2 linked regions of the Methylotuvimicrobium sp. KM2 genome follow. The protein of the gene in region 1 interacts with the protein of each later gene in a pairwise test. Links are inferred from orthologs where the notes say so. Each region holds a gene or a part of one and is shown on either strand. Other genes may lie near its edges.

Evidence for each region.
Region 2: the proteins of recR (region 1) and recO interact in binary tests that used the Escherichia coli proteins (3 or more experiments, as listed by UniProt). The link is inferred for Methylotuvimicrobium sp. KM2 from one-to-one orthologs.

Annotation. Positions count from the first base shown.
Region 1 is NZ_CP150634.1:1,778,649-1,794,363, forward strand. What follows is about bases 12,837-15,715. They hold recR (recombination mediator RecR), read left to right. Parts: upstream 12,837-13,917; coding sequence 13,918-14,514; downstream 14,515-15,715. Other genes in these bases: dnaX (DNA polymerase III subunit gamma/tau), read left to right, coding at 12,837-13,596; WJM45_RS07640 (YbaB/EbfC family nucleoid-associated protein), read left to right, coding at 13,593-13,916; WJM45_RS07650 (histidine triad nucleotide-binding protein), read left to right, coding at 14,525-14,863; cysK (cysteine synthase A), read left to right, coding at 14,993-15,715. Also shown: WJM45_RS07590 (DUF3300 domain-containing protein), read right to left, coding at 1-1,100; WJM45_RS07595 (efflux RND transporter permease subunit), read right to left, coding at 1,343-4,393; WJM45_RS07600 (efflux RND transporter periplasmic adaptor subunit), read right to left, coding at 4,405-5,472; WJM45_RS07605 (TolC family protein), read right to left, coding at 5,541-6,818; WJM45_RS07610 (TetR/AcrR family transcriptional regulator), read right to left, coding at 6,805-7,419; WJM45_RS07615 (response regulator transcription factor), read right to left, coding at 7,752-8,399; WJM45_RS07620 (ATP-binding protein), read left to right, coding at 9,261-10,604; WJM45_RS07625 (hypothetical protein), read left to right, coding at 10,710-11,045; more of dnaX, read left to right, coding at 11,968-12,836. UniProt on the Escherichia coli protein: May play a role in DNA repair. It seems to be involved in an RecBC-independent recombinational process of DNA repair. It may act with RecF and RecO.
Region 2 is NZ_CP150634.1:671,263-687,097, forward strand. Bases 4,233-7,231 are described here. They hold recO (DNA repair protein RecO), read right to left. Parts: upstream 6,088-7,231; coding sequence 5,377-6,087; downstream 4,233-5,376. Other genes in these bases: WJM45_RS02955 (protein phosphatase 2C domain-containing protein), read right to left, coding at 4,233-4,621; pdxJ (pyridoxine 5'-phosphate synthase), read right to left, coding at 4,625-5,380; era (GTPase Era), read right to left, coding at 6,080-6,961; rnc (ribonuclease III), read right to left, coding at 6,958-7,231. In the rest of the region: WJM45_RS02935 (AEC family transporter), read right to left, coding at 1-724; pyrF (orotidine-5'-phosphate decarboxylase), read left to right, coding at 877-1,602; WJM45_RS02945 (sulfite exporter TauE/SafE family protein), read left to right, coding at 1,913-2,629; WJM45_RS02950 (sigma-54 dependent transcriptional regulator), read left to right, coding at 2,647-3,621; more of WJM45_RS02955, read right to left, coding at 3,884-4,232; more of rnc, read right to left, coding at 7,232-7,641; WJM45_RS02980 (DUF4845 domain-containing protein), read right to left, coding at 7,638-8,015; lepB (signal peptidase I), read right to left, coding at 8,047-8,823; lepA (translation elongation factor 4), read right to left, coding at 8,873-10,672; WJM45_RS02995 (DegQ family serine endoprotease), read right to left, coding at 10,675-12,072; WJM45_RS03000 (MucB/RseB C-terminal domain-containing protein), read right to left, coding at 12,319-13,281; WJM45_RS03005 (sigma-E factor negative regulatory protein), read right to left, coding at 13,286-13,840; RNA polymerase sigma factor RpoE, read right to left, coding at 13,853-14,443; nadB (L-aspartate oxidase), read left to right, coding at 14,632-15,835. UniProt on the Escherichia coli protein: Involved in DNA repair and RecF pathway recombination.

The sequences.
Region 1 (15,715 bases):
TCTCGATTGCGCCGGTCGGATGGAGTCGGGTTTGTGCCATTAGTGCGCCAGCGCTCTCTTGTCGACACTCTGTCGTTGTCGGAGCGGTTATTTCTCCGTCCGGTGCTTTGGGCTGTTGCTCGGCTGTCATGATTTCGCGTGGCTGCATAACTGCTCCAGCCATGGCTGCGCCGCCCGAATTGAGGCCGGTTTATGTTATCGGTGCGATCGAATTTATTTCGGCGGGTATCGGCATAGCCGTTACCGGAACGTCTGGATGTGCCGAATTGCCGCTGCAGCGAATCATGACGATAGGCAACGCCTCGGCGGTGATTCGAATTATGCCGCCATCTAGGATAGTCGGCGTAACGGATATGTCTTCCTGAAACGAAATGCGGCCTGTGATAGTAGTTATGCCGGCGGTGGACAACCACGGTCTGGCGTCGATACCAGTCGAAACTGCTGAAAAAAAATCCCGGCGATACGAAGATGCCGCGTCCCCAGCCCCAGTTAAAACCTAGATTCAAATGAATGCCGGGCGGCGGCCCCCAATAAACAGGAGCGTAACCGGGCCACCACCATGAACCGTAAACGACCTGTGGATTATAATAAGGCACATAGACGACTTGAGGGTTGGCAGGTTCGATAACGATAACTTGATTTTCGCGTACGACTCGCGCATTGTTTGTCGAATTGAGATTGCCTGCCTCATAGGCTCGTTGCCGCAGGTTCTGAACGCTATCCATGACTTGCGCTTCTTGAAATAAAAACGCGTCACCGAGCGCTCGCGTCCAATTCAAGTCTTCATTCATTCGGTTTAGGATTTCCGGAAATGCAACCAAGGCTTTGACGCTGGGGTCCCAGGCTTGATGTTCGACGGCAGTCACAGCCTGTTCGCCTTCGAGACCCGGATTGGCTGCCGACCAACGGGCCGCTTCGACGACTTCTAAAGGGTAGGTGGCCGCCACCAGTATTTGCGATAATAGCACGTCCGGATATAATGCGATCGGCGCCAGCATTTGGTCGAGTTCGGCCTGGCTGAAAGCCGGATTCTCTTGTTGAGCGGATGCGGTCGGCACGTAAGACATTAACGCGACAAGCAGCATGATAATCGTTTTCATCGTATATGCCTCCAGGCTTGGGCCTTGGCGGGTTGGGCAGGGAAGGTAAGTGATCGAAGGAGGTCGGTGTCGGTCAATTTCCCCGCGTTTGGGTAATTGTTACATTTGACGCTTAATCTCTGCTGAATAAGGAGCGCAACCGACGCCTTCGTCGTCCCTCACCTAACGCTAGGTGAGGGAAAGCCGGCGTCGTTCAAGTTGCCGTTGTCCTTTTTCGAAGTCTGCAACCGTCCCGCAGAGAGTTATTTCGCCGCTGTTTCGGCTTTTACCCCAAAAAACAACGCATACAACACCGGTACGGCGATCAGTGTCAGCACAGTTGCGAAGGCTAGGCCGCCCATGATCGTGACTGCCATGCTGGCAAAGAAGGCGTCGGTTAACAATGGGATCATGCCGAGTATAGTCGTGCCGGCGGCTAGGAATACCGGGCGAAGACGGCTAACGCCGGCGTCGACGATCGCGGCATGGCCGTGTTTGCCTTCGTCGATTTGCGCGTCGATTTCGTCGACCAGTACGATCGCATTTTTCATTAGCATGCCGGACAAGCTCAACAGACCGAGTAGGGCCATGAAGCTGAATGGCTGATTGGAAATCAGCAAGCCGATCACGACGCCGCAGACCGACATCGGCACGACTAGCCAGATGATCAGCGGCTGACGCACTTTGCCGAACAACAAAATACTGATGATGAGCATGACGACGAAGCCGACCGGTATCTGAGCGTTGAGCGCGTTTTGTGCGTCGGTCGAGCTTTCGTATTCGCCGCCCCATTCGAAACGATAACCGGACGGAAGCGGGATGGCTTCGATTTGCGCGCGGATGCCGCGGAAAGCTTGATCTGCGGTCAACTTCGGTAGCGGGTCGGCCTGAGCGGTCAGTGTGCGCACCCGGTTGCGCCGGTGTATCAAGGTATCCTCGCTGACCGTTTCGAAACGCTCGGCGATTTGCGCGATCGGAACATAGGATTGGTCGGCATTACTCCAAACGAGGCGATCGCGTAATTGTTTGGCATCCCGCCGCTCGGCATCCGGCGGGCGAACGACGATGGGGATTTGTTTGTCGTCCTCGCGGTAAGTGCCGGCCTGGACGCCGGTGCTGGCGAATTGCAAGGCCAGCGCCAAGTCGCTCAAACCGGTGCCGGCGATGCGCGCGCGTTCGGGGTTGTAGACCGGCTTCATCACTAGCTCTTTTTGCCGCCAGTTCGTGCGCAGATCGATGAGATTGCCGTCGGCGCGCATGATATCCAAAGCTTCTTTGCCGAGTTGGCGCAGCACGGCGGAGTCGGGACCTGAAAAACGCGCTTCTATCTTCGCGCCGCCTCCGGGACCGAACATCAGTCGTTCGGTGCGGATTTCGGCATTGGGATAGGCGCCACTCAGTTCATTTTTCAATTCCGCGGCCAAGGCAGGAATGGGATCGAGGTTTTCGGTGCGGATAATCAATAGTCCATAAGCGCTGTTCGGTTGTTCCGGCGCGTAAGTCAGCATATAACGGCTCGCGCCTCGCCCGATGAAGCTTGCCACCGAAACGACGTCCGGTTTGGCGCGGATGATTGCCTCGATTTCGCCGATATCGCGCTCGGTCGAGCGGATATCGCTGCCTTGCGGCAATTGATAGTGAATATAGAACAACGGGGTATTGGAGTCGGGAAAAAAGGCTTGCTTGACCATGCCGAAACCGGCGAAGCAGGCCGCAGTCAACAGAACCATAATCAACGCGGTCAAGGTTCTGGCTTTTAAGGTGCCGGTTAGGATTTTTCGGTAGGCTTGATAAATCCATGCGCGATAAGGGTCTTCGCCGGTTTGCTCGACCTTCAAGAACAAGTGCCCGAACAGCGGGGTGACCGTGATCGCCAAAACCCAGCTCAGCAGCAGCGACATCGCGATCACCGCGAATAGCGAAAACAAAAATTCGCCAGTGACGTCCGGCGACAATCCGATGCCGGAAAAGGCCATGATTCCGATCACGGTCGCGCCGAGCAACGGCAGTTGGGTGCGTTTGACCGATACGGTCGCGGCATCCTTGCCGTTCATGCCGTGCTGCATGTTGATCAGCATGCCTTCGGCAACCACGATCGCATTATCGACCAGCATGCCCATCGCGATAATCAACGCGCCAAGCGAAATGCGCTCCATATCGATATGAAAAACGCGCATCAAGAACACCGTGCCGAGCACGGTCAGCAGCAGCGTCGCGCCAACGATCAAACCGACTCGCCAACCCATCATCAAACACAGCGACAAAATCACGATCGAGACCGATACGATTAGATTGACGATGAAATCATCGATCGATTGATCGACGACTTTGTGTTGTTCGTAAATCGGATGAATCTCGATCCCTAATGGGATACGCGGCGCCAGTTCGGCTAGGCGCGCCTCGACCGCCTGGCCGACCGTGACGATGTTGGCGTCGGTGACGCCCGAAATCGCCAGCGTGAAGGCCGGCATGCCGTTGAAATGCACGAGATGATCCGGTATTTCGGTCGGTTCGCGGCGGATTTCGGCCAGATCGATCAGGCTGATTTGTTCCGTGCTGCCGGGACGGCCGATGCGCAGCGCTTCGATCGCGGAGACCGAATCGAAGCCGGCGGCGGTGGTAATGCGGATGCGCCGGTCATCGATCGTGACCGCACCGGCATCGGCGATTCTGTTTTCCGAGGAAATGGTATTCAAGACCTGAGCCATCGGCAGACCGAAACGCGCGAGCCTGGCATTCGATACCTCAACATAGATGGTTTCGGTGCGCATGCCGGCGGTTTCGACTTTGGCGACATTGGTCACGGTCAGCAGCTCGCGGCGTAAAAATTTGGCCAGATCCAAAATTTCTCGGTCGGAAAATCCGGGAGCGGTGATCGCATAAAAAATTCCGAATACATCGCCGAAGTCGTCGTTGACGGTCGATGGATTCGCGCCTTTTGGCAAGGTTTGTTGAGCATCGCCGACTTTGCGCCTCAGCTCGTCCCAGACCTGCGGCATCGTACGGCCGTCGTAGATATCCTTGATTTCAACTTCGATTTCGGAAATGCCGGGTTTGGATTTCGATTTGATATGCTTGATTTGTGGTAATTGTTGAATCGCCGATTCCAAGGGTTCGGTGACTTCCAGCTCGACTTCTTCGGCCGTCGCGCCCGGATAAGGCGTGATGACCAAGGCTTGTTTGATGGTAAAGGCCGGGTCTTCGAGGCGTCCGACCGTGGACAGGCCCCACAGGCCTCCGATCAGGCAAGTCAGGATGATCAGCCAGGTATTGACCGGGCGTTCGATGGCCGCGCGCGCGATATCGATAGACATGGCGATGGTCCTTAAAATCCGGTAAAACGGCGTACCGCCATGCCGTCGTGCAGCAAATGGCCGCCGGCGGTGACGATATGTTCGCCGCCGCTCAAGCCTGATAATACCGGTACGCGGCTGGCGGCGACGGCTCCGATATCGATAATCTGCGGCGAGACGGTTTCGCTCTGCGGGTCAAATAGCCAAACCCGGGTCTTGCCATCTTCGTCGGTATCGATTGCCGAGAGCGGGATCGTGATTTCGGTCGAGCCGTTGACCAAAGAGCTGCCGACCGAGACGCTGACGGTCATGCCCGGTAAAATCGTCATGTCGTTCGTGCGTTGCAGCTCCAGTGTCACCTCGTAGGTCTGCGCGACCGCATCGGCTTCGGTGGCATGTTCCAGATAGCGTAGCGGCAGGCGTTTACCGGGCTGGCCCGGAAACTCCGCCTCGATATTCATTGCATCGGCAAGGCCGATCAGTCTGATGAGATCTTCCGGCACATTGATCTTGACATGCAAGGCGCTAACGTCCTGGACTCGGACCACGGCTTGGTGGGTTGCGACATGGGAGTGTATGTCAAGCAGGCGGCGCGTGACCAGCGCATCGAATGGCGCGGCGATCCGGGTATAGGAGAGATTGCGGCGGGCATTGTCCAGTGCGACTTGGCGCAGTTTAAAGGCGGTCTCGGCTTCGTCCAACATGACCTTCGGTATCGTATCCGAGGCCGCGAGATTGCGTTTGCGATCGACATCGAGTCGTGCGAAGGCGTATTGTGTTTTGGCTTCTTGTTCGTTCAGGCGAAAATCGGTCGGATCAAGCGCAGCAATCAAGCCGCCTTTGGCAACCACGGTACCTTGTTGTACCGGCAATTCGGCCAGGCGTCCGCCGACTTGAAACGAGAGGTCGACCGTTTTTAACGCGTCCACGCGGCCGACGAAGCGGCGTTGCGCTAGCGCCTCGGTAACCTTGACCGTTTCGATACGCACGGTGCGGACGATTTCTTGTTCAGGCTCTCGGTTGTTATTGCCGCAGGCGCTGATTAGCGCGGTTATAGCAAGTAATAAAACAGCATGTCCGATGGGCTTGGATTTCCCCATGTTACGATTCCTTTGCAAAGATAGGTAGAGTGTCAAGATGACGATGATTCCGAGAGGCGTTGAGCAGATTACAAAATCCCGAGCGCACGGCGCAAATTCAGTTTCGCCAGCTCCGCATCGTAACGGGCATTATTGAAGTTGTTGTGCGTCGTGATTCTGAGCTCTTCGGCTTTCAACACTTCGGTCTGCGTGGACAAGCCCTGCCGATAGCGTTCGCGGTTGACCCGCAAATTTTCATCGGCTTGAGCGATCGCTTGTTGGCTGACCTCTATACGCTTTTCGGTTTCCTGAATGTCCAGCCAGGCGCGCCGGACTTCAAGTCCGATCATGCTGGCCATATCATCCCGCTGTGCCTGCAGTGCCAACGCCTGTCTATTGAGCGATTTGCTTTGGTGATGGGTGCCGCCGTCGAGTTTCCATTCCATGCCGACATTGACCATCCACATGCCTTCGAAGGCCATGTAACGGTTTTCCTGGTATTGATAGCCGCCGTTGACCGCGACTTGCGGTAATAGGCCGGCTTGAACGCTTCTGGCTTGTTCTTGCAAGGCGGTGATTTGGCTGTTTAATGCGTTAAGCTCAGGACGTTGGGCGAGCGCCTGGGCAGATAATTCGTCCGGTGCTCCGCCGGGCTGTTTAGGAAAGCGTTCTTCCAGTTCGACAGGGTCGTCGAGTCGGCGATTCAGTAAGCGGTTGTATTGCGCTTTGGCGATATCAAGCCGGTTGCTGTATTGCACGACGAGTTGCCGGGCATTGGCGTATTCGACTTCGGCGGCCAGTCGGTCGTTTTTCGACACCATGCCTTGGCTATGTAAGCGTTCGACATCGGTGGCGTTAGCTTTCAGCGTTTCGGCGTGGCTTTTCGCTACTTGCAGTGCGCTTTGCGCGCGTAATACGGACAGGAAAGTTTCGGCGATCTGCAGTTTAATCGTCAATGCGGTTGCGACTTCATTTTGTTGTGTCGCCGATAAGGCGGCTTCGGCTGCATCGATACCATGGCTGATGCGTCCGCTTGTAAAAATGGGGACCGATGCAATCACTTCGGCTTGGCCGCTGCCGGCTTGCGACATTGGAAATTGAGCTGCTTGGCCTTCAATCTCGGTTTTCGCGGCGGGGGTTTCGCTCAATTGAGTATAGCCCCCTTTGATGTTGAGCGAGGGTAGGCGTTGATTTTGGGCCGAGTACAGTTGTTGTTCGGATGCCTCGGTATCGGCCTTGGCCGATTTAATTAGGTGGTTTTGGTTCAATGCCTGCTCGAAAGCTTCTTCTAGTGTTTCTGCTTGAACGCAAAAAACCGGCAATATTGCCAACAATACACTGTATTGTTTAATGCTAATCGGTCGCATTCAAAACACCTCGCAGGTAAAGCGCAATAACTTGGTCGACCAAGAGGCGCTTTTGTTCGGGAGAGGGTGGTGCACTGATGCCGAGCAAGCATTGAAAATGCAAATCGCCTTTGAGCAGGCTGAAAAATGCATCGGCCGCAAATTCAATATCGGGAATATCAATGTGCCCGCTAGTTTTCAAATTATGGAGATAATGCTCCAATTGAGTTAGTGCTATTTTAGGCGCGCTGTCGTATACGACTTGCCCAAGTTCAGGAAAGTCTCGGCATTCGGCGATTACGAGCCGGTAGATTGCCAGGGCCTCCTCGGTAAAAATCAAATCGATAAATGCTTGGGCGATTTCACGAAGATTTTTTTTGATGTCGTTCGAATCGGGTGTGATTTCGGCCATGGTGTCCAGTAAGGATCGGCACAATTCAAAAATGACCGCGGAAAAAAGCGCGTTTTTATTATCGAAATGTTGATATAGAGTCGCTTTAGAAACCGGCGCTTCTTTGGCGATTTTGTCCATGCTGACTTGATGAAAGCCATGTTTTAAAAACATGCGGGTCGCGCCTTCGATGATCGCTTCTCGTTTAGGCTCACAGGGTTCCGATGACATAATTAGGCTCAAGAATAGATTTATCGGACAATACTAAACTAAACAGTTTAGTTTTAAAAGAGGCTATTATTATTCTACAAAAAGCATTTCACCATGAAGATTATGAAGAATAAGGAGTAAATTCAATAATTTGTTATGCGTTTGTATGGAACTTTCGCTCACCCAAGAGGTTAGCGTGAATGTTTAGGTATTCTCTTGAAATGCTCCATGAACTTCATGTGCTTCATGGTTAAACTATCGAATTTAGGATTCTGCTCGGTGATGATTTCTTACCGTCGATATCCACGCCAATGAGTAGGCAAGGCTAGTTTCTTATGCGGTTTTACGGTTTATTATGGCGAACTTATTTCTTTTAGAAGTAATGCTAGATGTAGCCGGTCCGGTATTTCTAATTTATTGAAAATAGAGGTTAAATGGGCTTTGACCGTTCTTTCGGATATGTTGAGCTTGGCTGCGATTGCTTTGTTGCTTTCGCCGGTTTTGATAAGCTCGGCTACATCTAATTCGCGTTTAGAAAGCAGGGTTAATTTATTTTCAACATCCTGCCGGTGATGTCGATTTTTTCTTATGTCTCCGCTTAACTCTGACAGTGCATTGATTAAACGAGGGATTAAATGTCTTTGTATCCAGATATCCCCTGTCAATAGGTGGTTCGCAGCTTTCAGGAGTAATTGGTCGACGGTATCCATTTCGCAATAACCGGAACATCCGGAAGCCAAGGCTTCGATTTGATTGTCGTCGGACCAATTTTGGCCTATGACAAGCACTTTAAGGTTTAGTTGCGCTAGTGAAACTAACGTGGAAAAACTGGAATCGAGAAGTTCCGCATCGATAACGACCAAGTTGATAGCCGCGTGAGCGGTATTTTCAGAAACTTTGTTCAGATCATGCAAAATTTTGATTTTATGTTCCTTACTGAGGATGCTCGCCCAGCGTTCGGCTTGATTTGGAGCTTCGGATAAAATAATAATATGTGCCACTTTTGCCTGATTCCTTAATTAATCGCCGGCATAAGATTTGCCTATGTAATAGCTCTCGCGTTTAGGAGGGCTTGCGATCGGCTTGGATGCTTGGATTAATTTGTTTCGATTATACCGGCGAATGACAATATAAGGTACGAGTTATGATTTCTTCATGCAATTCGATGGATTAATTTTTACTTTCTCTGTGGTCGGCAATCGGAACAAGTCATGTGTACAGAGGTATAGGGTAGTATCTGTGAATGTGACTTTAGAGTGAGAATAGGGTCGATAATGATTTCTCAAAATACAAAATAATACCTGATTAGCAAGATGCTTCAGCTTGCCGAAGCCAAGTGTCCGAGCTGGGGTTAGTCGTAGTCGCAAAAACTAAAATATGCTGTTACCCAAGCTCCAGCTTGGGTAACCTGTTCAGGAAGCTCTAGCTTCCCGATAATCAAGAAAGATTTAACGAGCGAGCGAGTCGGGGGTGATTGAAAATGCGCGGAGGTTGTGTCGGTCTCAGGAAGCTCTTGCCCTGAGCGCAGCCGAAGGGGGAGCTTCCGGTGTGTCTTTCCCAAGCTGGAGCTTGGGAAAGAGCGTGATGTGGGTTGGCCGTTTTTAGCTTGACGCGCATGTCTTGCGAACCCCGACCTGCTAGGGATATGCTGATCTTTGGGCTTTAGCTGAAGAAACTTGCTAATCAGGAAATAATATGCCCCGAACGACTATTTTCTTGATCAGAGGTGAAACTTCCAGCTTCCTGATAGTCAGAATAAAACTTACAAAATGCGTTTTACCATGAAGGTCATGAAAAACAATGAGTTAATTCAATGCTTAGGATAAAACCTTTCTTTCTGTCACTTGCTACTGTGGTCTGCTTTGAATTCTAAATCGCTCAGTTTTCGTTTATTGGTTTCCGCCGGCGTCGTCTTAGCCTCGTTTTTTATATTGGTTGCCATCGTCTTGGAGCAAGGCTATCGAGAAAGCGCCGAGCAAACGCTCCGGGAAAACTTAAAAATTCAAGTTTACTCGTTGTTGTCGGCTGCTGAGCTGACTCGAGCCGGACGAATCAAGATGCCCAAAGAGTTACGAGAGCCGCGCTTCTCGAATCCAGGGTCCGGCCTTTATGCTTGGATACAGCCGGTCGATGCGGATGTCGTGTGGTTTTCCCCTTCGGCAATCGGTTTGACCGCCTCTTCAGCACCGGACATGGATTCTGGTCAATTTGTATTTTTGCTCGACGAACAGGGTCGTTATGTATTGCATTACAAAGTGATTTGGGAAAATCACCGAGGCAAGGAGCAAAAATATATTTTCAGCGTAGCCGAGGAAAGTATGTTTGTCGCTAAGCAAGTCGATCGATTTAAAACGGCATTAGGTTCTTGGTTGCTGGCGATGGGCTTGATTTTAATTTTGATTCAATTTTTAGTCCTGCGCTGGGGCTTGAGTCCGCTTCGTTTGATCGTAAGAGACCTGGAGTCGATCGAACGAGGAGAAAAGTCTCTTCTTGACGGTAGTTATGCTACTGAATTGCGAGGATTGGCTGGAAATCTTAATGCGTTGATTAGCAGCGAGCGGGCACATTTAGAACGTTATCGCAATACGTTGGCCGATTTGGCTCATAGCTTAAAGACCCCGCTGGCTATTTTAAGGGGGAGTATTGATTCGCCGGTGTTGGATAAAAAGACTGTACACGATCAGATTTCTCGTATGGATGAAATCGTGGAATATCAACTGCAACGGGCAGCGGCTAAGGGCGAAAAGAAGATAACCGGCACAATGGATGCTGCTATGGGAGTTGATAAGATTATAGCGTCAATGAAAAAAGTACATGCGGATAAGCCAATTGTTTTTGAGATCAAAAAGCCTGATAAATTTAAGATTTATTGCGAACAAGGGGATTTTTATGAGATCGCCGGTAATTTAATCGACAATGCTTGTAAATGGTGCGATAAAAAAGTCAGGGTTAGTATTTTGAATAAAAATCAAATCAAACAAGACGGCTTTTCGTTTTTATTGCAAATCGAAGACGACGGCCCGGGAATTCCTGTAGATCATCTAAACGATATTTTTAAACGAGGCGTCCGGGCCGACCAAAATACCGATGGGCACGGGATAGGCATGGCGGTGGTTAATGAAATCATCGATTTGTTGGGAGGGCAATTGTTGGGCGATAAAAGCCAAAGTTTGGGCGGCATGCGCTGGAGGGTTTATTTGCCGTAAAATTTATATGAGGTTTTCAGTTAATAATTTATACTGTTAGCTAAACTTCTTTAAACTATTTCTATAGTTTTTTGGCTAAATTAAAGTTTCTCCGGGGATGTATCCATGAACGAACCTAAATTATCATTTCCTAATGAATTAACTGAAAATGGCAATAAACCGGAATGGAGCGGCGGGATTTACTCGAGACTTAAAAAAGAGCCGCAAATGAATTGGGATAAAAATCCGGTCGATATTACGGGTTTTTTAAAAAAAGAACCGCCTGCCTCGACAGTTGAGGGTGAGCCGGTCGATTGGAAAGAATATGCTGTTCCCGAAATGAATGAAAAAGAAAAATTACTGAACGAATTGTTGCTGGAAAAAGATAAAACCATTGCGGCCAAAGATGAAATTATCGATTTACAAAGGAAGTTGATCGAGCAATTGTTGAAAGACCGCTAAGGTTGAATCATTAACCTTCTCGGCGATAATGCTTTTTCGATAATTGAATGTGATGAAGGGATCAGGGTAAACGCATTAAAATAATTAATATATCAATATGTTATCTTGTTGCTTAGAACGCTTAGTCAATTCAGTTTAACTTATGGTACCCCTCCCCGGGCCCCGTTAGGCCGCGCCGAGCACTGGCGATTTTGCCGAGAATAGCCCGTTAGGGGAGCGGCAGGGATGCCGCTCGTTTTCGGAGGGCTAAGGATAGCCCTTCCGAAAACCCTCGGCAAAATCGTCAGCGCGCAGGATGCAGCGGCCTCCGGGTGTCTGCTGACTCGCGCCATCCGGGCGCTCGCACTTCGTGCGCCTTTGGCGTCCCAATCCGCTCCCGGCGGATTGGTCTTTTGGATACTTTTCTTTGGACAAGCAAAGACAAAATCGCCTGGAGCGATTTTGAACAGCTTTAGCTGGCCCGCGGGGCGAAACCCAGGGATGGGTTTCGCAGCAGTATCGCGGTTGTCGGTCCGCGAACCGACTACACATAAGCGTCGCGATAGCGACACAAAGCGTTATTTAAATCCTATAGTTAACCAAGAAAAAGGAATATTTTAACTATCTGATTTTCTATAGTGGTTTAATGCGTTTGCCCTAATGAAGGGATAGGGTGGCGAGACAAGTACATTGGATTTAGTTTAGCAAAGTAAAATAAATTCAAATTTACGGTTGAATTAAACGAATGATTCAAGGATAATGCCCGTTCTCAGCCAATCAGGCTGTTAAGTAATTATGGTAACCGTGTCGGTCCTCCCGCAACGATACGCTGTAAACCCCGCCAGGCCCGGAAGGGAGCAACGGTAGCAGCGGATTCGTGTGCCGGGATGCGGCTGGCAAGGTTACCGCCCAATCTTAAAGTAACCTTCTCTCCGAGTCTGTAATGACTTACCAGGTTCTCGCCAGAAAATGGCGGCCTCATAATTTCTCCGAAATTGTTGGTCAAGAACATGTTGTCAAATCGCTGATCAATGCATTGCAACATGATCGTCTACATCATGCCTATTTATTCACCGGTACGCGCGGCGTGGGTAAAACCACGATAGCTCGAATTCTCGCCAAGGCCATCAACTGCGAAAACCTTCAAGGTCATAATCCTTGCGGCGAATGTAATGTCTGCATTCAACTCGACCAGGGCCGCTTTCTGGATTTAATCGAAGTCGATGCCGCTTCCCGAACCAAAGTCGAAGATACCCGAGATTTGCTCGAAAATGCGCAATATGCGCCGAATAGCGGTCGTTACAAAGTCTATTTGATCGATGAAGTCCATATGCTGTCGGGGCATAGCTTTAACGCCTTATTGAAGACGCTCGAAGAGCCCCCGCCGCACGTCAAGTTTTTGCTGGCGACTACCGATCCGCATAAAATTCCGGTGACCGTGCTATCCCGCTGCCTGCAGTTCAACTTGAAAAGAATGCTGCCGGAGCAAGTCTTCAAGCAAATGGAATTTATTCTTCAGCAAGAAGGCATCGAATCGGAATCGGCGGCACTCAGATTGCTGGCACGCGCGGCCGACGGGAGTATGCGCGACGGTTTGAGTTTGCTCGACCAAGCGATTGTTTATGGCAATGGCAAGGTTGGTCTCGACGATGTGTGTTTGATGCTTGGAACCATTGCTCAACATCCCGTCAACGATTTGCTGACCGCCTTGGCTGCTGCCAATGCGCAGGACATGCTTAAAGTGATCGGCGAAATGGCCGATTTGACTCCCGACTTCGGCGATGTATTGCAACAAATTTTGCAAGCGCTGCATAGGATCGCGCTTTATCAAGCGGTGCCCGACTCTATCGAACACGAGTTCGATGCGGATATGATTGTCGAGTTGGCTAAACTTTTCAGCCCCGAGGATATTCAGCTTTATTATCAAATTGCATTGATCGGCCGGCGCGATTTGGATTTAGCTCCCGATCCTAAAAGCGGTTTTGAAATGGTCATGCTGAGAATGCTTGCCTTTAAGCCTTCCTCGTTGCAGACGTCAACTACATCGGTCCCGCAACCGGCATACAGCGAGCCGGCAAAAAAACCTACAAATAAATCCGTTCCATTGCTCAAGGGTGCCGAACACGCTATAAAACCCACGGACGCTTTTGAGCCCGGTCCGTCCGGACCGGATACAAGCCAATGGGCCGACATGATAGCCGCGATGAGGATCGGCGGAATGACTCGCGAATTGGCGAATAATTGTGTGTTGCAAAGTATTGATGATAAAGTCTGTACATTGCTGCTCGACCCGGGGCATAAGCAATTAAGCGGCGCCCGAACGGTAGAGAAATTACAAAAATCGCTGCAGGATTTTTGCGGCAAACCGATCAAGCTCAACATTATTACCGAGAAAGCCGAAGTCGATACGCCGGCGGTACAATTACAAAAAGACCGAGAAGATTTGCAGCGTTCGGCGGTCGAGGCTATCGAAAACGACGAGACGGTACATGCGCTTAAAGAACGATTCGACGCCAGAATTTTGCCCGGAACGATAGAACCGGTCGCTCAACAAGACAGGAGAGACACATGAAAAATGCCCTAGGCTCATTAATGCAACAAGCCCAAAAAGTGCAGGAAGAATTGAAAAAAGCCCAGGAAGAACTTGCGCTAATGCAAGTACAAGGCGAATCCGGCGGTGGCCTGGTAACGGTCGTGATGACCGGTAAACGGGAAGTGAGAAAAGTCAGCATCGATGACTCGTTGGTCGGCGACGACAAGGATATGCTGGAAGATCTAGTGGCGGCAGCAATTAATGATGCAGTTCATAAAGTTGCTAAAATGAAGGAAGAAAAAATGTCCGCATTCACTTCCGGTTTTCCGATGCCTCCCGGTTTTCAAATGCCGTTCTGATATGATCAGGCAGGGATTGCTCGGGCAATTGATTTCGGATTTATGCGCCTTGCCCGGTGTCGGCCCTAAATCGGCGCAGCGAATGGCGTTTTATTTGTTACAGCGAGACAGGGATGGAGCTATACGATTGGCTGAAACGTTATTATCGGCCAGCAAAAAAATCGCATATTGCGAACAATGCAGAACCTTGACCGAGGACAAGCTGTGTCGGCTGTGTGCCGATAAATCCCGCGATTCATCGATGGTTTGCGTTGTTGAAAGTCCGGCCGATGTTTGGGCGGTCGAGCAAGCAGCAACTTTTAAGGGCGTTTATTTTGTGTTGCATGGACACCTATCTCCGCTCGATGGCATCGGTCCCGAAGAAATTGGATTGAATTTACTGGAGAATAGATTGGCGGCAGGCGATGTCGGCGAAATTATTTTAGCGACCAATTCGACCGTCGAAGGCGAGGCGACCGCACATCTGATTGCCGAGACGGCGAAGAAATATCAAGTCAAAGCCACGCGTATTGCACATGGCGTGCCGATGGGCGGCGAATTGGAGTATATCGACAGCGGCACGTTATCGCACGCGTTTAACGGACGCCGTCAAGTTTGAGGAGCTTACGATGACAGATTGTTTGTTTTGCAAAATGGTGAGCGGCGAGATCAAGCCGGATACGGTTTATGAAGACGATAAAGTCTTGGCGTTCAGGGATATTCATCCGCAAGCGCCGGTTCATATCTTGATCATTCCGAAAATTCATATTGCCACGTTGAACGAGCTTAACGATGCCGGCTTGGCCGGTCATCTATTACTGACCGCAACGAAGTTGGCGGCTCAGGAAGGCTTGTCCGAGGACGGGTACCGGACCGTCATTAACTGCAACGAGCATGGCGGCCAAGCGGTCTATCATCTTCATCTGCATTTGCTCGGCGGACGTTCGATGCGCTGGCCGCCGGGGTGATGGGTTCGCAATAAACTCTTCGCATAATGCCAAGTCGTCAGAATTCGATCGGCAAGAAAAAACTTGCCAGGTTAGGACCAATAATGAAATCATCAGGCCCTCGTCAAGTTAATAAAAACAGGAGGGGGTATGAATATTTTCGATGACAATTCATTATCGATAGGCCGTACGCCATTAGTGAAACTAAACCGTATCGCCGGCAACAAGGCTACGGTATTGGCCAAGATAGAAGGCCGGAACCCGGCTTATTCGGTCAAATGCAGAATCGGCGCGGCGATGATTTGGGATGCCGAACAACGTGGCATCTTGAAACCCGGCATCGAAATCGTCGAGCCGACCAGCGGCAATACCGGTATTGCCCTGGCTTATGTCGCCGCAGCGCGCGGTTATTCATTGACGTTGACAATGCCTGATACGATGAGTATCGAACGGCGTAAAGTCTTGGCCGCGTTCGGCGCCCAATTATTTTTGACGCCGGGCGCCGAAGGCATGAAGGGCGCGATTCAGCGCGCCGAAGAAATCGTGCAAAGCGATCCGGATCGTTATTTTATGCCGCAGCAATTTAAAAATCCGGCCAATCCCGCGATTCATGAAAAAACCACCGGCCCTGAAATTTGGAACGATACCGACGGCAGTGTCGATGTTTTGGTTAGCGGGGTCGGTACCGGTGGAACGATCACCGGTGTGTCGCGCTATATCAAACAGACCCAAGGCAAAAATATCTTGTCCGTCGCGGTCGAGCCGAAGGAAAGTCCGGTGATTTCGCAAAAATTAGCGGGTCAAGAGCTGCAACCGGGGCCGCACAAAATTCAAGGTATCGGCGCCGGCTTCATCCCGGATACGCTCGATTTG
Region 2 (15,835 bases), 1.1 Mb from region 1 along the record:
CTTGCAAGGCAAACCACGGCATTAAAAATAGTTTAATCAAAATAATCGGCAGAGCATAAGGTAGATTACGCAAAGTGATACTTTGCCAGCTCAATGCCAAACCCAATGAAAAAAGCATGATCGGTACGACGCCGGCCGAAAGTTTCTGTAGAATCCCCAATAACCACTCGGGAGCTGCAATCTGATTCAAATTAAAAATCACCGCCAGTAAGGCAGCCCAAAAAGGCGGAGCGTTGAGGTTGAGCCAAATCGGTTTGTGTTTTTGGCTGTGGTCTTCGCCAAAATGCCGGGCAGTCATGATGCCGACAGTAAATAAAAAAGGCGCGGTAGCAAACAAGTCGATTTGTATGGCGACCGAACGGGCCCAATGCCCGAAGGTTTCTTCTAAAACGGGCAAGCCAAGATAGGTGACATTGGGGAATGCGGTGACCAGAATAATCGCGCCAAGTTTTTTATCTTGAATATTAAGGGCTCGCCCAATTAACCAGATACAAAGCATTGCAAAAGCGATACTTAAAGTACCAAGGAAAGTATATTGTAGAGATTGCACGCCTATGTTCGAACGCCACAGGACTTCCAATACCATTGCAGGTAAAAACAAATAATAGACCACCGATGTTAAAACCGGTCGGACTTGTTCGGAGCTAAGTCCGCCTGGACGAAGCCGGCGCCAACCGATACCGCAGGCGATTAATCCGGCCATTTGCAGCAGAGTGAAGATCATAAATGCGTTAAATGCTTGGTTGTAATGCAGTAAAGGCGCATTTGATATGCGCTTTTGGCAGGGTGGAGTAGTTGAGCGCTATTTTAACATTCACTGTTGAATTAAGTTTCGGTAATATAGGGGCTTTTCTTATTGCATATCGATACTTGCTCATGACCGAAACTTTTATTTCTGAAAAATCCATTCCTGTCCGCGAGCGCTTAATCATGGCGTTGGATGTGCCGAGTATTCCTGAAGCTCAAGCCTTGGTTGAAGAATTAGGTGATTCGGTGATTTTCTATAAAGTCGGCATGGAGCTGTTCATGTCCGGGGATTATTTTGGCTTTATCGAATGGTTGAAACGACAGAACAAAAAAGTTTTCGTCGATTTAAAATTTTTTGACGTGCCGGCAACGGTGGGGCGTGCAATTCGCGCGCTAAGTAGCAAAGGTGTCGACCTGGCGACTATTCACGGTAACGATGCCATTATGGAGGCGGCCGCGAAGGAAAAAGGACAATTAAAAGTGCTGGCGGTGACCGCTTTAACTAGCTTGGATAGGGGGGATCTCGATGATTTGGGGTTTCAATGCGATATACGCGATTTGGTTTTATCGCGCGCCAAGCGGGCTTTGCAAATCGGCTGTGACGGTATCGTTTCGTCAGGGTTGGAAGCGTCTATGTTAAGGGAGGAGTTAGATCATCGTTTGTTGGTTGTCACGCCAGGTATTAGGCCGGTAGACAATAGGGAAGAGGACGATCAGAAGCGCGTGGTCAGTGTCGAGCAAGCTTTCCTTAACGGGGCCGACTATATTGTGGTCGGTCGTCCGATTCGAGATGCCGAAGATCGTAAATCGATGGCGGAAAAAATCCAGATGCAAATTCAGTCGGTTTTTAAATGAGTTTTTATCTACTCCCTTTATACTCAAAAAACAGCTAACTTTATGAAGGTATGGGGTGTGGCTAGCGAGGATGTCGGCAGCAGGGATTGCTGCCGTCAAGCCCCCATGGATGGGTTCACGGCGGTCCTCGATAGACACACCCCATACCATTTATTCTTGTACGGTTTTTCAATCAAAAGGGAGTATTTATTCATTTATGCGGCATAAGTAATTGATCTGTGTTATTTAACGCAAAAAGATGAGTCAAAACCCTCAATTTTTCAAAACTAAATATTGTTTAAGTTCATAAATATGCTAATGTTCTCCCCCTATGGAACATACTATCGCCTTTAATGCCTCCTATTTTGTCGCTTTTGCGATGGGGTTGTTTAGCAGCATGCATTGCATCGGCATGTGCGGGTCGATTATCGGGACGCTTACGCTAAGTCTTAAACCGGAGGTCCGTACTTCTAAGGCCAAGCTTTTTCCTTATGTGGTGAACTATAATCTGGGCCGAATTAGCAGTTATGCATTGGCCGGTATGTTGGTAGGTGTTGTTGAAGCGATATTAACGATGCCTTTTGGCGAAGGTCACGGTCATAGGGTGTTGCAGGTGCTTTCGGCAGCGGTCATGACCAGCGCCGGACTTTATATCGCTGGGTGGTTTCCGCGTTTTGCTTATATCGAAAAAGCCGGCGCCCGTTTTTGGAAATTAATTGAGCCTTATGGCCGCCGCCTTATTCCGGTGAAAACGTGCAAGCAAGCTTTTTTATTCGGCATGATTTGGGGTTGGTTGCCCTGTGGCCTTGTCTATGCGGCATTGGCGCTGGCCGCGACGACCGGTGATATAATTCGTAGTGGGTTGACGATGTTGGCTTTTGGTTTTGGGACTTTACCCGCCGTGATAAGTGTCGGTATAATTACCAGCACACTAACAAGGTTATCTAGAATGCAATACTTTAAGCAGACGGTCGGCTTATTGATGATTGCGCTCGCATTATTGGCCGCTCTGCCATGGCTTAATCCCATGAGATTACAACACTTATAATTTTAGGAGAGGCTCCTGTGGATCATTTTAATTCGATAATTGGGAAATCTCCCGCACTCGATTCTCTACTTCGTAGCGCTAGAATGGTTGCTTGTACCGATGTAACTGTCTTCATCAAAGGAGAAACCGGTACCGGTAAGGAAGTGCTGGCTTCCGCCATTCAAAAAGAAAGCGCTCGTGCTAATAAGCCGTTTATCAAGCTGAATTGCGCCGCCTTGCCCGAGAGCTTAGTGGAGTCTGAGTTATTCGGGCATAAAAAAGGTGCATTCACCGGAGCTAACGTTAACAAGCAAGGCATCTTTCAAGCCGCTGATGGCGGAACTTTATTCTTGGATGAAATTAATTCGTTACCTCTGTCGATTCAAGCAAAATTATTGCGTTTTTTGGAATTGGGCGAATGCCTGGCCGTTGGAGAAACCAAGCCTTACCGTGTCGATGTGAGAATCATCGCGGCCAGTAACCAAGACTTGGTCAAGCAAATCGGCGCAGGACATTTTAGGCAGGATTTGTACTTTCGTTTAAATGTCGTGCCGCTAGAGTTGCCGCCACTATCGAAAAGAACCGAAGATATCGAACCGCTGATTACTCATTTTGTTCGGCATTTTGCGCAGACCCATTCGCTCGAAGCCCCAAAATTCAGTAAACAGTCGATTCGAGTTTTAACTCGCTATCGTTGGCCCGGTAATATAAGAGAACTTCGAAATTTATGCGAAAGACTGTCGATTTTGTTGGCTGGAAAAGTTATCGAGCCCGATAATTTACCGCATGAGTTTGCTGAATATATTGATGAAAAGGTCCTTGCAGCAGATGCAGGCGGTATTCCGAGTTTTAAACTGCCTGATTTCGGAATCCAATTGGACTCTCTAGAGGCGGACTTGATCAATCAAGCGCTTACTAGAACCAACGGCAATCGCAGCAAGTCAGCACGCTTATTAGGCATTACCCGAGACACCTTGCTATATCGTATACAAAAACACGGCTTGGCCGCCTAGTTTTAATTCAGAGCAAATCTGCTCTAAGTACTGATATATTCCCTTTCGCGCATCATATATCTTTCGCACTTCAAATTTCGACGGTACCGAAATTTGAAGTGCGATGAGTATATTCGGTGCCGGGCTTTATGTATTTCGAGATTTGAGCGATAGGGGCTATTGTTAAATCAATAGACCCCTTTTGATGTGGTGTGTCGTTTTGATACAGGATATGCGCGCCAAAGATCAGTCTTGATGTTCGTAGCGTCGCTATTTATGCGTCTTATCCAAGACATCTTACCCATTGCACCGTCACATTGTCGCTGTGGCCTCTTGCTCTGAGAACCGTCAATCGGGCAAATTTCCCCAGTTCGATTTTACCGCTATCGGGTTGTGCTAAATCGAGTAATTCGGCGGGCTTAACGTACTCCCAGAAGCCGTCTGTACATAAGAGAAATGTTTCGCCCAGTTTTATTGGGGGGTAAACATGGATTTCGGGGAGATGAGTTTGCAGGATATTTACACTACGCGTCAATTGGTTTTGCTCAGGGTGCAAGCCCATTTCTTGTTCGGTTATTGATCCTTCGTCCAACAGTTGCTGCGTGATTGAATGATCTTTCGTACGCCATAGAACTTTATTCGCATTCATCCGGTAAATTCGGGAGTCTCCGCAATGCGCTGTGATTGTTTGATTCGGGTCGATATAGAGTAATGCGCAGGTGGTATGCGCTTCCGATGCGGATGGATCGTTGCCGAAAAGCTTTTTCATTTCTTCGACTGCCGATTTAAACCATGCCGTCATGGTTTCACCGGGAGCTTGAGCAAGATGACTCCGGTACTGATTGACTAATTTTAATAAGCCTTGGCAAAAATATCGGGAAGCCTTTTCACCCGACTGATGGCCTCCGAGTCCGTCGGCAACAATAAACAAGGCATAATCGTCTTGTATAATGCGCCCCATCGAATCTTGATTAACTTCTCGGTCGCCGGCCGAGGTTAATTGAAAGCATTGTAATTTCATCGGTTATTTGGAGATCAAGCTTTGTAATCGAGCTTGTCGCATCAATTGTTTGAGGTCCCCGATAGTTTTGGCTAAACCGGAGAAAACCGCTTGGGCGATAATGGCGTGGCCGATATTTAATTCGACAATTTCAGGGATTTTGCAAATCGCTTCGACATTGTGAAAATTGAGTCCGTGTCCGGCATTGGCCTGTAATCCTGCGCTGTTTGCGTATTGCGCGGCCGATTGAATGCGCTTTAGCTCGTCGGAGCGACTGCTTGATGTTTCCGCATCGGCATAACGCCCGGTATGCAATTCTACGACTGGCGCGCCCGCTTTCACAGCAGCGTCGATTTGACGCCGATCCGGGTCGATGAATAAGGAGACTTCGATTCCCGCCTCGCCGAGCCGAAGGCAGACATCGTTCATGCGTGCTTGATTTTCGGCCACGTTAAGACCGCCCTCGGTCGTCAGTTCTTCGCGCTTTTCCGGAACGAGGCAGCAAGCGTAAGGTTTGACTTCGAGTGCTATCGCAATCATTTCGTCGGTGACGGCCATTTCCAAGTTCAGGCGGCTATGGATAATGTCGCGCAGTAGATAAATATCCCGATCCTGAATATGTCTACGATCCTCGCGCAAATGAGCGGTAATCCCGTCCGCGCCGGCTTGTTCGGCGATCAATGCAGCTTGGATCGGGTCAGGGTACTGAGTGCCTCTAGCTTGCCTTAACGTGGCAATATGGTCGATGTTGACGCCAAGTAGAATATCGTTGTGGTTCATGAATGCGAGTGTTTGAGGATTTTGGAAATAACCTCTCGGCTTTTGAGCGGCTTCCCATTCAAATGAAAATTTATTGCCGAGCGCATGATTTTTTTAGCCTCGGTCAGCGTGGCGCTGTCCGGGAATGAACGTGCTTCCAGTGCGAGGAAAGTACTTCCCGCAAAATTTCCTTGCTCCGATTCGACCGGCCCCGACTCGGCATTGAAACGGTATTTCTTACTGGGCGAAACCGGATGCTGAAGGTTGTCTACATCGAACTGCAAGCCATAACCGGCTTGTGTCAGTAGGTTAAGTTCAAAAACCCGGAGTACGGGTTCCAGCTCTAAGGTATTCGATAGCTCGCTTAAGGCGTTTTGATAAAGTAGAAACACTTCAGGGTGTGGATCGAAAGGATGCAGAAAATAAGTGACCAGTTCATTGATATAAAATCCGCTGTACAGTGCGAGATCATGCAGTTTCGGTGCCGTTTGCCAGGGTTCGATGTGCGTCAGAGTTTTTAAGTCCGATTTGCCGGCAAATGACAATAGTACAGGAACAAACGGACGAATAAAGGGACCTAGTTTAGATTTCGGTGTTCTGACGCCTTTCGCTAGAACCGAGAGCCGACCGAAGTCTCGAGTCAATACCTCGGCGATCAGGCTGCTTTCTCGGAAGTTCCTGTGGTGCAGGATAAAAGCCGGTTGCAATGAAACAACAGTCTCAATCATTAAAGCCCAAGCTTCGCAACGCTCGATCGTTGTCGGACCAGCCTTGTTTGATTTTTACCCATAACTGTAAATAAACTTTTTGATCGATTAGTTTTTCGATATCGAGCCGGGCATCGGAACCGATTTTCTTGAGCATTTCGCCTTGTTTGCCGATCACGATACTTTTTTGCGAGCTACGCTCGACCCAAATCACGGCATAGATTTTGGTGATTTCGGGATTTTCTTCATAGCGTTCGATTTCGACAGTCAACGAATAAGGCAGCTCGTCGCCGAGTCGGCGGGTCAATTTTTCTCGAATGATTTCAGCGGTCAAAAAACGTTCCGGACGGTCGGTAATCTGATCCTCGGGATAAATGAGGTCGCGTTCCGGCAGCAACTCCATGACGAGTGTTTCCAGTTGTTGCAGGTTGGTCTTTTTTAGTGCTGAAATCGGGATGATATGTTCGAAAGCAAAGCGCTTTTGGGCTTCGGCAAAAAATGCCAACAGAGTGTCTCTGTCTTTGATTTTATCGACTTTATTAACCGCTAGAATGACCGGTAAGCCGGCTTGCTCCAGTTTTTTGAAAATCAAATCGTCATAAGGTTGCCAGGAAAGTCCATCGATTAACCAAACGATGACCTCGACGCCGACCAAAGTGGTTTCCGCTGTTCGGTTGAGATAACGATTGAGTGCGCGTTTTTCGTTATCGTGCATTCCGGGAGTATCGACATAGATTGCTTGGCCGGTTTCGGTTGTATTGATGCCAAGAATGCGGTGCCTGGTCGTTTGCGGCTTTCTCGATGTAATGCTGATTTTTTGGCCTAGCAAATGATTCATCAGCGTGGATTTGCCGACATTGGGCCGGCCGATTAACGCAACATAGCCGCATTTCATGATTGTTCTCGCTTCAATAGTGCCAGCATTTGTTCAGCAGCGTCTTGCTCGGCTTTTTTTCTTGATACGCCGGAACCGATACACGATTTGTCCGATAATGGAATCGTGCATTTCACTTTAAACGTTTGTTCATGCGGTAGACCGGACATCGTTATTAAGGTGTAATCGGGTAAGTCCAGTTTTTTAGATTGCATCAATTCCTGTAATTGTGTTTTTGGATCTTTTTGCCAATTATCGAGCGATAAGCTGTCGAGTCTGTCCTGAAGCATATCCAGAACCCATTGACGACAAGTTTCAATGCCTTGGTCCTTAAACAAGGCGCCGATAATCGCCTCGACAGCGTCGGATAGGATCGAGTCGCGTCGATAGCCGCCGCTTTTCAGTTCTCCCGAGCCAAGAATTAAATAATCGCCTACATGAAGCTTTCTTGCCAAGTCGGCGAGCGCACCCTGATTGACAAGGCTGGCTCTGAGTCTACTTAAGACTCCTTCGCTGGCTTCCGGAAACATTTCGTGCAGTTTCTCGGCGACCACGAAGCCGAGTATCGAGTCGCCTAGAAATTCCAGTCGCTCGTTATTGTGCGCGCCCATACTGCGATGGGTCAGCGCCATTTTAAACAACTGCATGTTATTGAAGTGCAAACCCAGTTTTTTACAAAGTATCTCAGGGTCTCTCGTCACTCTACACCCACCTCGATGACTTCATTAAACTCGACGAGCACACTCAAGTTACCGGCAATCTTTTCGACGACTTCATAATCGATTTCAACTTTCAAATAATTGCCTTGTTTGGTTATTTTGACATCATCCTTTGTGACGTTATAAACGTAATTGAGGTTAAAGCGCTTGTCTAAGGCATTCCAGACTTCGTTTTTATTCTTCGTCTGAATGTCGACAGTCTGTTTTAGACCCGCCAGTGAATTGACCACTTTACTATGGTCTATATAGATCGGCGCGATTTTCAAGATCAATAGCGTAAAAAAACCGATCAAGCCCAGAAGCAATACAGTCGAAATGAGCGTTAGTCCGGTTTGGCGTTGCAAGGAAGCTTTCATGCTCGTCCCCTATAAGATAAAGAATGGGATTTTATTGAATGATTGTGCCGATACGGTCGAAGCCGACGCCTTTATGTTGCCAATCCCAATTCATCCATATAAAAAATGCTTTTCCTACTAGGTTTTGCTCGGGTACGGTACCCCAATAGCGACTGTCGTTGCTATTGTCGCGGTTGTCGCCCATTACAAAAAATTGGCCTTCGGGTACAACATAAACGCCGTCAATCGAGGGCGCGCCGGGACTGATTAAAATGCTATGTTCGATACCGTTTAAATTCTCTAGAAAATGTTCGGTGCCGGTCATGCTTTCTCCTTGGCCGACGCCTTCATAAATACCGAGTGAAACGCGTTTAACCGGATGGCCATTAATATAGAGGTTTTTTTTATCGTAAGCGACACGATCGCCCGGTAAGCCAATGATGCGCTTGATGTAATCGACCGATGGTTGTTTAGGGTAGCGGAATACCACGATATCCCCTCGTTGGGGTTGGTTTATTTCGACAATTTTTTTGTTAATGACCGGTAATCGTATGCCATAGGTGAATTTGTTCACCAAAATAAAATCTCCAATCAGCAAGGTCGGCATCATTGACCCGGAAGGGATTCTAAACGGCTCAACCAAAAACGATCTGAGCAGCAAAACGATCAACACGATCGGAAAAAACGAACGAGCATACTCGACTATAATCGGCTCGTTTTCCGGTGGCGGGTCGATGCTGGCGAATTTAAGGTAGGTTAAATAACCGCCCCAAATCGCTCCGGTCAATAAAGTGGCGATCGCTAAAAAAAATGAAAAATCGAAATTCATGGTCAAAGGTGCAAAAAGTGAAAAATTGGTCGGCGTATAAGAATACAGGTTAGTCTTTGTTGACCTGAAGTACTGCAAGAAAAGCGTCTTGCGGAATTTCTATCTTGCCGACTTGTTTCATGCGTTTTTTACCGGCCTTTTGTTTTTCCAGGAGTTTTTTCTTACGAGTGATGTCTCCCCCGTAACATTTAGCAGTCACGTTTTTACGCATCGCTTTAACTGTCGATCGGGCAATGATTTTTGAACCGATCGCGGCTTGAATAGCAACTTCATACATCTGACGAGGAATCAGGTCCTTCATTTTTTCAACCAAATCGCGTCCGCGGTTTTGGCTGATGTCTCGATGAACGATGATCGACAGAGCGTCGACTTTTTCGCCGTTGATCAGGATATCCAGTTTGATCAGCGAAGCCTCTTGAAAACGCAGGAACTCGTAATCGAATGAAGCAAAGCCGCGACTGGCCGACTTCAAACGGTCGAAAAAATCCAGCACGACTTCGCTCAACGGCAATTCATAATTCAATGAGACTTGTCGTCCGGCGTATTGCATGTCTTTTTGAATGCCGCGTTTTTCGATACATAGATTGATAACGTTACCCAAATAATCTTGAGGAACTAAAATATTGGCGCGGATAATCGGTTCCTTAATCGATGAGATCGTGCCGATATCGGGCAATTTAGCCGGGTTGTCCACCATTAAGACTTCCCCGTTGTGGGTGGTCACTTCGTAGACAACGGTTGGTGCCGTGGTGATCAGGTCAATATCGTATTCGCGCTCGAGTCGTTCTTGAATGATTTCCATGTGCAGCATGCCGAGAAAGCCGCAGCGGAAACCGAAGCCCAGGGCTTGCGAAGTTTCAGGTTCGAATTGCAGCGATGCGTCGTTTAATTGTAATTTGTTCAGCGCTTCTCGCAGGTCTTCATAGTCGTCCGAAGATACCGGGTATAAGCCGGCGAATACGCGCGGCTGGACTTTTTGGAATCCGGCTAATGGCTCATCGGCCGGGTTGTCGGTCGAAGTGATCGTATCGCCGACCGGCGCGCCGAAAATATCTTTGATCGAAGCGACCATATAGCCGACTTCGCCGGTATTAAGGGTGTCTTTTTCCAGTCGCTTCGGTGTAAACACGCCGACTTTGTCGACAAGAAACGACTTGCCGGTCGACATGATGGTGATTTTTTGTTTGCGTCGGATGCTGCCGTTGACGATCCGAATCAGCGACACTACGCCCAGATAGCTATCGAACCAAGAGTCGATGATCAGTGCTTGCAACGGTCCTTTTTCGTCGCCGGAAGGCGGCGGGACTAATTGAACTAATTGCTCCAGCACGTCCTCGACGCCGACGCCGGTTTTAGCGCTAATTTTGAGGGCGTTATCGGCGGGAATACCGATAACGTCTTCGATTTCGGCCATTACTCGTTCGGGTTCGGCGGACGGAAGATCGATTTTATTCAATACTGGGACAACTTCCAGACCTTGTTCGATCGCGGTATAGCAATTCGCGACACTTTGCGCTTCGACGCCTTGAGCAGCGTCAACGACCAATAATGCACCTTCGCAGGCGGCTAGGGACCTTGAGACCTCGTAAGAAAAGTCGACATGTCCCGGAGTGTCGATGAAGTTCAGTTGATAGGTAATGCCGTCCTTGGCTTGGTAATTCAAGGTGACGCTTTGCGCCTTAATCGTAATACCGCGTTCCCTCTCGATATCCATCGAATCGAGGACTTGAGCCGCCATTTCCCGGTTGCTCAAGCCGCCGCATAGTTGAATGAAGCGGTCGGCCAGTGTCGATTTGCCATGGTCAATATGCGCGATGATGGAAAAGTTTCTTATGTTTTTTAAATCCACGTTTATTTATCTAGTTTAATGGCCAAAAAGACCGGGCTGCCCCGCCGCTGTATTAATACAGCAATCGATTGGCCGGCCGGAAGATTTTTGACTATTCTATCAAAATCAGCCACATCTCGAATGACATTATTAGCGATCCTTAAAATTACGTCGCCGCGTTGGATCCCGACTTGTGCTGCCGGTCCCTTGCCGACATTCTGAACTAACACGCCGTTTTTCAAGACTTGGGTTTGTTCGCGTTGTTCTTCATTCAGGTTACTGACGCTGATGCCGAGGCGATTGTCCGGTTTCGGTGCGGCTTTCGTGGTGGCTTGCTGAACATCCTCTTCCGGTAGTAGTCCGATTTTAACCTTAACTACTTTTTTATCGCCCTGGCGAATAACGGTGAGTTTGGATTTTTCATTGATCGGGCTCATGCCTACTAGTGGCGGCAGGTCTCCGGATGTTTCTATTTTTTGACCATTGAACTCGACAATGATATCGCCTATTTGAAGATCGGCAGCTTCCGCCGGACTTTGGGCGATAATCTTGGCTATCAAGGCGCCGACAGGACGTTTCATGCCGAACGATTCGGCCAATTCTCGGGTGACATCCTGAATTTGCACGCCTAGCCAGCCGCGCGATACGCTGCCTTTCGTTTTGAGCTGGTCGACGACGTTCATGACGACATCCATTGGAATCGCGAACGAAAGTCCCATGAAGCCGCCGGTCCGGCTGTAAATCTGAGAGTTGATGCCGACCACTTTGCCTTCCATGTTGAATAATGGTCCGCCCGAATTGCCCGGATTAATAGCGACATCGGTTTGAATGAACGGAATATAATTTCCGCCGGGCAGGCTGCGGCCTTTTGCGCTGACGATGCCGGCGGTGACCGACTGTTCGAAGCCGAATGGCGAACCGATCGCAAGTACCCATTCGCCGACCTGCAATTTTTCAGGGGAGCCGATGGCAACCGAAGGTAAATTTTCAGCATCGATTTTTAACAGTGCGACATCGGTTCGTGAGTCCGACCCGATCAGTTTAGCGACTAATTCGCGTCTGTCGGTTAGTTTAACGATGATTTCATCGGCGTCCTTGACGACATGATGGTTAGTCAGCACATAACCGTCGCCGGAAATGATAAATCCCGATCCTAACGAATTGGTTTCCCTGGGAATCATGCCGCCTCCCGGCCCTTGGAAGAAATGTTTAAACAACTCTTCCAGTTCCGGAGGTATGCCTTCCGGTAGTTGAGGCTCTCCGGGAAAGCCCGTTACTTCATTCTCCGGGGCTTTTTGGGAGGTGCTGATATTGACCACGGCTTTGCCGTTATCCCGGACCATCCCGGTAAAGTCGGGCAGTTGCGCTGCAGCGTTTTGAATGAACAACAAGCTTAATAATAAGAGTCCATAAATTTTCATAGAGTGATAGCCTCCGGGTAAACTCATGATGGATCGTCGGGAATTATAGGTCATTTAGATAGCGTATTTTGTACAGGGCAGGGTGATCTTACCGTTAGCTTTCGTAAAAGCGCATTGGGCCGATTAATTGGCCTTGCGATATAGACGTCGGGAAATCGCTTACTTGGTAAATGAGTTGAGTGGTGTGGTGAAATTATTTCAATGCACGCCGGCTTACTATATAGATACGTTGAGCAATGGCAAAATTTATTGGATATCCGTGCGAAGCTCAACGCCTTCCGCGATATACCTGACGGTTTCTTCGGGTACTTCGCCCATTACGGTGACCACATGATCGTCGATGATTCGGCTATATGCATTGACAGAGTCGGTCGAGCGAGCGCCAAGCTCAATATTAGCACCTTTATTTTCAAGATAAACCGATACTGACGAAAATCCATCCGATAAGAGCAAGTGCTCCACTGGGCGATTACTGCCCTGCATCGTCATTTGCACGAAAAATTGCTGACGGAAGCCGCCGGGGACTTGTTTCAAAACAAATCCCGCGGTTTCAAAAGACATGGGTTGCCGGTTATGAATGCGTTCTACCTCTTTATCCAAGAGAGCGGAGTCGACATCGATAAAAGGCAAGCTAGGCTTGACTTCAAGTTCGGTAAATACAACCTGCTCGATGGTGTTGCCCGAGCGGTCGTAAACTTCAACCTTTAATGGTAAATATTGTCCGATGTCTATCCAGATTCGGCGTGCATAACGATACCGGTCCTTCGGAGAAATATCTAGGATTCTTGCCGGCAGCATGGCCACTTGCTCTTCGCCGGAAAACGTAAATTGATAATACGCCTCCAAGCCATTTAATTGCTCGGGTAAATCGATTAAAAAAGACCGAGCGGCAGGTCTGTGATCGACGATGACTTTAGAGGTTTCCGGGAAGAAGCAACTGACTTTATCGGCATCCCTAATGGTTTCTCGTAAGGGAGAGTTTAGCGAAACTAAGCGTTCTTGTCCTGCGCCATTGGTCGAGGCATGCGAATATTTTAAGACATTAAGCTTGCCGTTTCTTAAAAAAGCCACTGTACCTTGGTAATTAAGGTGTTTCATTGCTTGCTGCATTTTCAAAAGCGAATGCTCAGGCGACTGCTTGGCATCGATTTCGGCGGCAAACGCGTATGCGGTCGTCAGCGACAAAACAAAACTTAAAACTTTCAACACGCGATTATTCCTGCTGATACTGAACGGTCCGCGCATAAGGCTGAAAATTGACTGCCCCATCAATGTAGCGGCTGCTGTTATGAGCTTGAAGGTATTTAATAAATCGGTTTCTCGTCAATTCCTTTTCGGATGGATAGTCAAGGGTCGGTTGAGGGTCCTGTAGTTCGGCATTCGCCGCCATGGTTACCGATTGCGATTGAGATAAGGGCGTCATGTGCGGTTGCGAGAATTGATTAATCCCTTGAGAGACAAGTACCGCGACAGCAGCTACGGAGGCGGCTAAAGCCGATATCGAGGCATAAGATTTTTTAAAGGGTTTGCGTCGCGTTGCCAGATAAACGGGCTCGGTTTGCAAGCTTCGACTAATCCGTTGGGCAAAATCCGCATCGACCGGTACGAAGCTGTCGGATTTGAGCACATGGCTGATTGCCTCATAGCGGTGCAACTGTTGCTGTAAACCCGGTTGGTCTCGCATTTTTTTGAGTAAACTCAAGGATTCTTGATAATTAAGATCATCATCAAGGAGTTGAGAAATTTTTTGATTTAGTTCATCGACCATCAAAAGTTACCGTCATTTAAGCAAAGGGGTTAATTTATTATCGATCGCTTCTCGCGCTCTAAAAATGCGCGACCGAACAGTGCCAACCGGACATTCCATCGCATCGGCAATTTCTTCATAACTCATTCCTTCGAACTCCCGCAAGGTAATGGCTATGCGCATTTCCTCAGGTAATTTTTCGATTGCGGCTTTGATCGTTTCAAGGATTTCTTCGTTCAGCAAATGCTGTTCCGGCGTATCCATACCTTTTAGTTCCGGAGCATTTTGTATTTGTTCCGCATCGTCGATATCGATTTCATAATCGCTACTTCGCCGTGAGCGGGCAACCAGATAGTTTTTTGCGGTATTGATGGCAATGCGGTAGAGCCAGGTATAAAAAGCGCTGTCGCCTCTAAAATTACCAATTGCCCGGTAAGCCTTGATAAAAGATTCCTGAGCCACATCCTGCGCTTCACTGGGATCCTTGACATAGCGGTTTACCAGTTGAACTATTTTATACTGATATTTGATGACCAATAGATCAAAGGCAGACTTGTCGCCTTGCTGCACGCGCGATACCAAGTCTTTATCCAGTTGTTCGCTGGTCCCTGTTTTAACTTTCACAAGTTTTCCAATGTGTTTTGATAGACAGAATTAAACCGCACAAGTTCTTAAGCTTCAAAAAAAATTGCTAACGTATAAAAAAACGTTATTATCCACAAACAAGGCTTATGAAGCCATATTATAGTATTGCTGTGTTAATACCCAAGAAATAACAAAAACAAATAAATACCGACAACTCCAACCACTACATGAATCAATTTGAAACTTATGATGTTCTTATCGTCGGCAGTGGCGCGGCTGGTTTGAGCTTGGCTCTCAAGCTTGCGGATCGAGTCCGTGTTGCCGTCTTGTCAAAATGCGTGATTTTCGAAGGCAGTACTTATTATGCGCAAGGCGGAATATCCGCGGTTTTGGATGCACAAGATTCGCTCGAATCGCATATTGCCGATACGCTGGATGCCGGCGCCGGATTGTGTGATCCCGATATAGTCGAATTGACGGTCAAGCATGGCAAAGAGTCGATCGATTGGCTTAGGAATCAAGGAGTTGTATTCACAGAAGAGCAAACCGAAACCGGCGAAACGCAATTGCATCTGAATCGCGAAGGCGGTCATTCGCACCGCCGCATTGTGCATACGGCCGACGCCACCGGTAAGGCCGTTTCGGAAATATTAATCGAAAGGGCCAGGGCACATCCTAACATTAAGATATACGAGCATCATAATGTCATCGATTTAATTTTAAGCAAAGAAACCAGTGACAGGGTCACGGGGGCTTATGTGCTCGATATCCACTCGCACCGTGTTAAGTCTATCGCGGCTAGAGCAGTCGCGCTTGCGACAGGCGGCGCCAGTAAAGTGTATTTGTACAGCACTAATCCCCAAATTGCGACCGGCGATGGTATCGCTTTGGCTTGGCGTGCCGGTTGTCGAGTTGCCAATATGGAATTCATGCAGTTTCATCCCACTTGTCTTTATCATCCGCATGGGCATTCGTTTTTGATTAGCGAGGCGGTTCGGGGAGAGGGGGGGCGTCTTATTTTGCCGGACGGGACTGCATTCATGCATCGCTATGATCCTCGCGAGGAACTGGCTCCGCGCGATATCGTTGCCAGAGCTATCGATCATGAAATGAAAAAACGCGGGATCGATTGCGTTTATCTGGATATCAGCCATAAACCGGAAGCCTTTGTGCGAGAGCATTTTCCGAACATTTATGAGCGTTGTTTAAAACTGGATATCGATATTACTAAACAACCTATCCCGGTTGTACCGGCCGCTCATTACACTTGCGGCGGTATTTTAACCGATCGCAATGCCCGGACCGATTTGTCGAATCTCTATGCGGTCGGCGAAGTTGCCTGTACCGGTTTGCATGGCGCGAACCGCATGGCCAGCAACTCGCTGCTCGAATGTTTGGTTTTCGCTGAGCGGGCTTGCCGGGATATTCTTC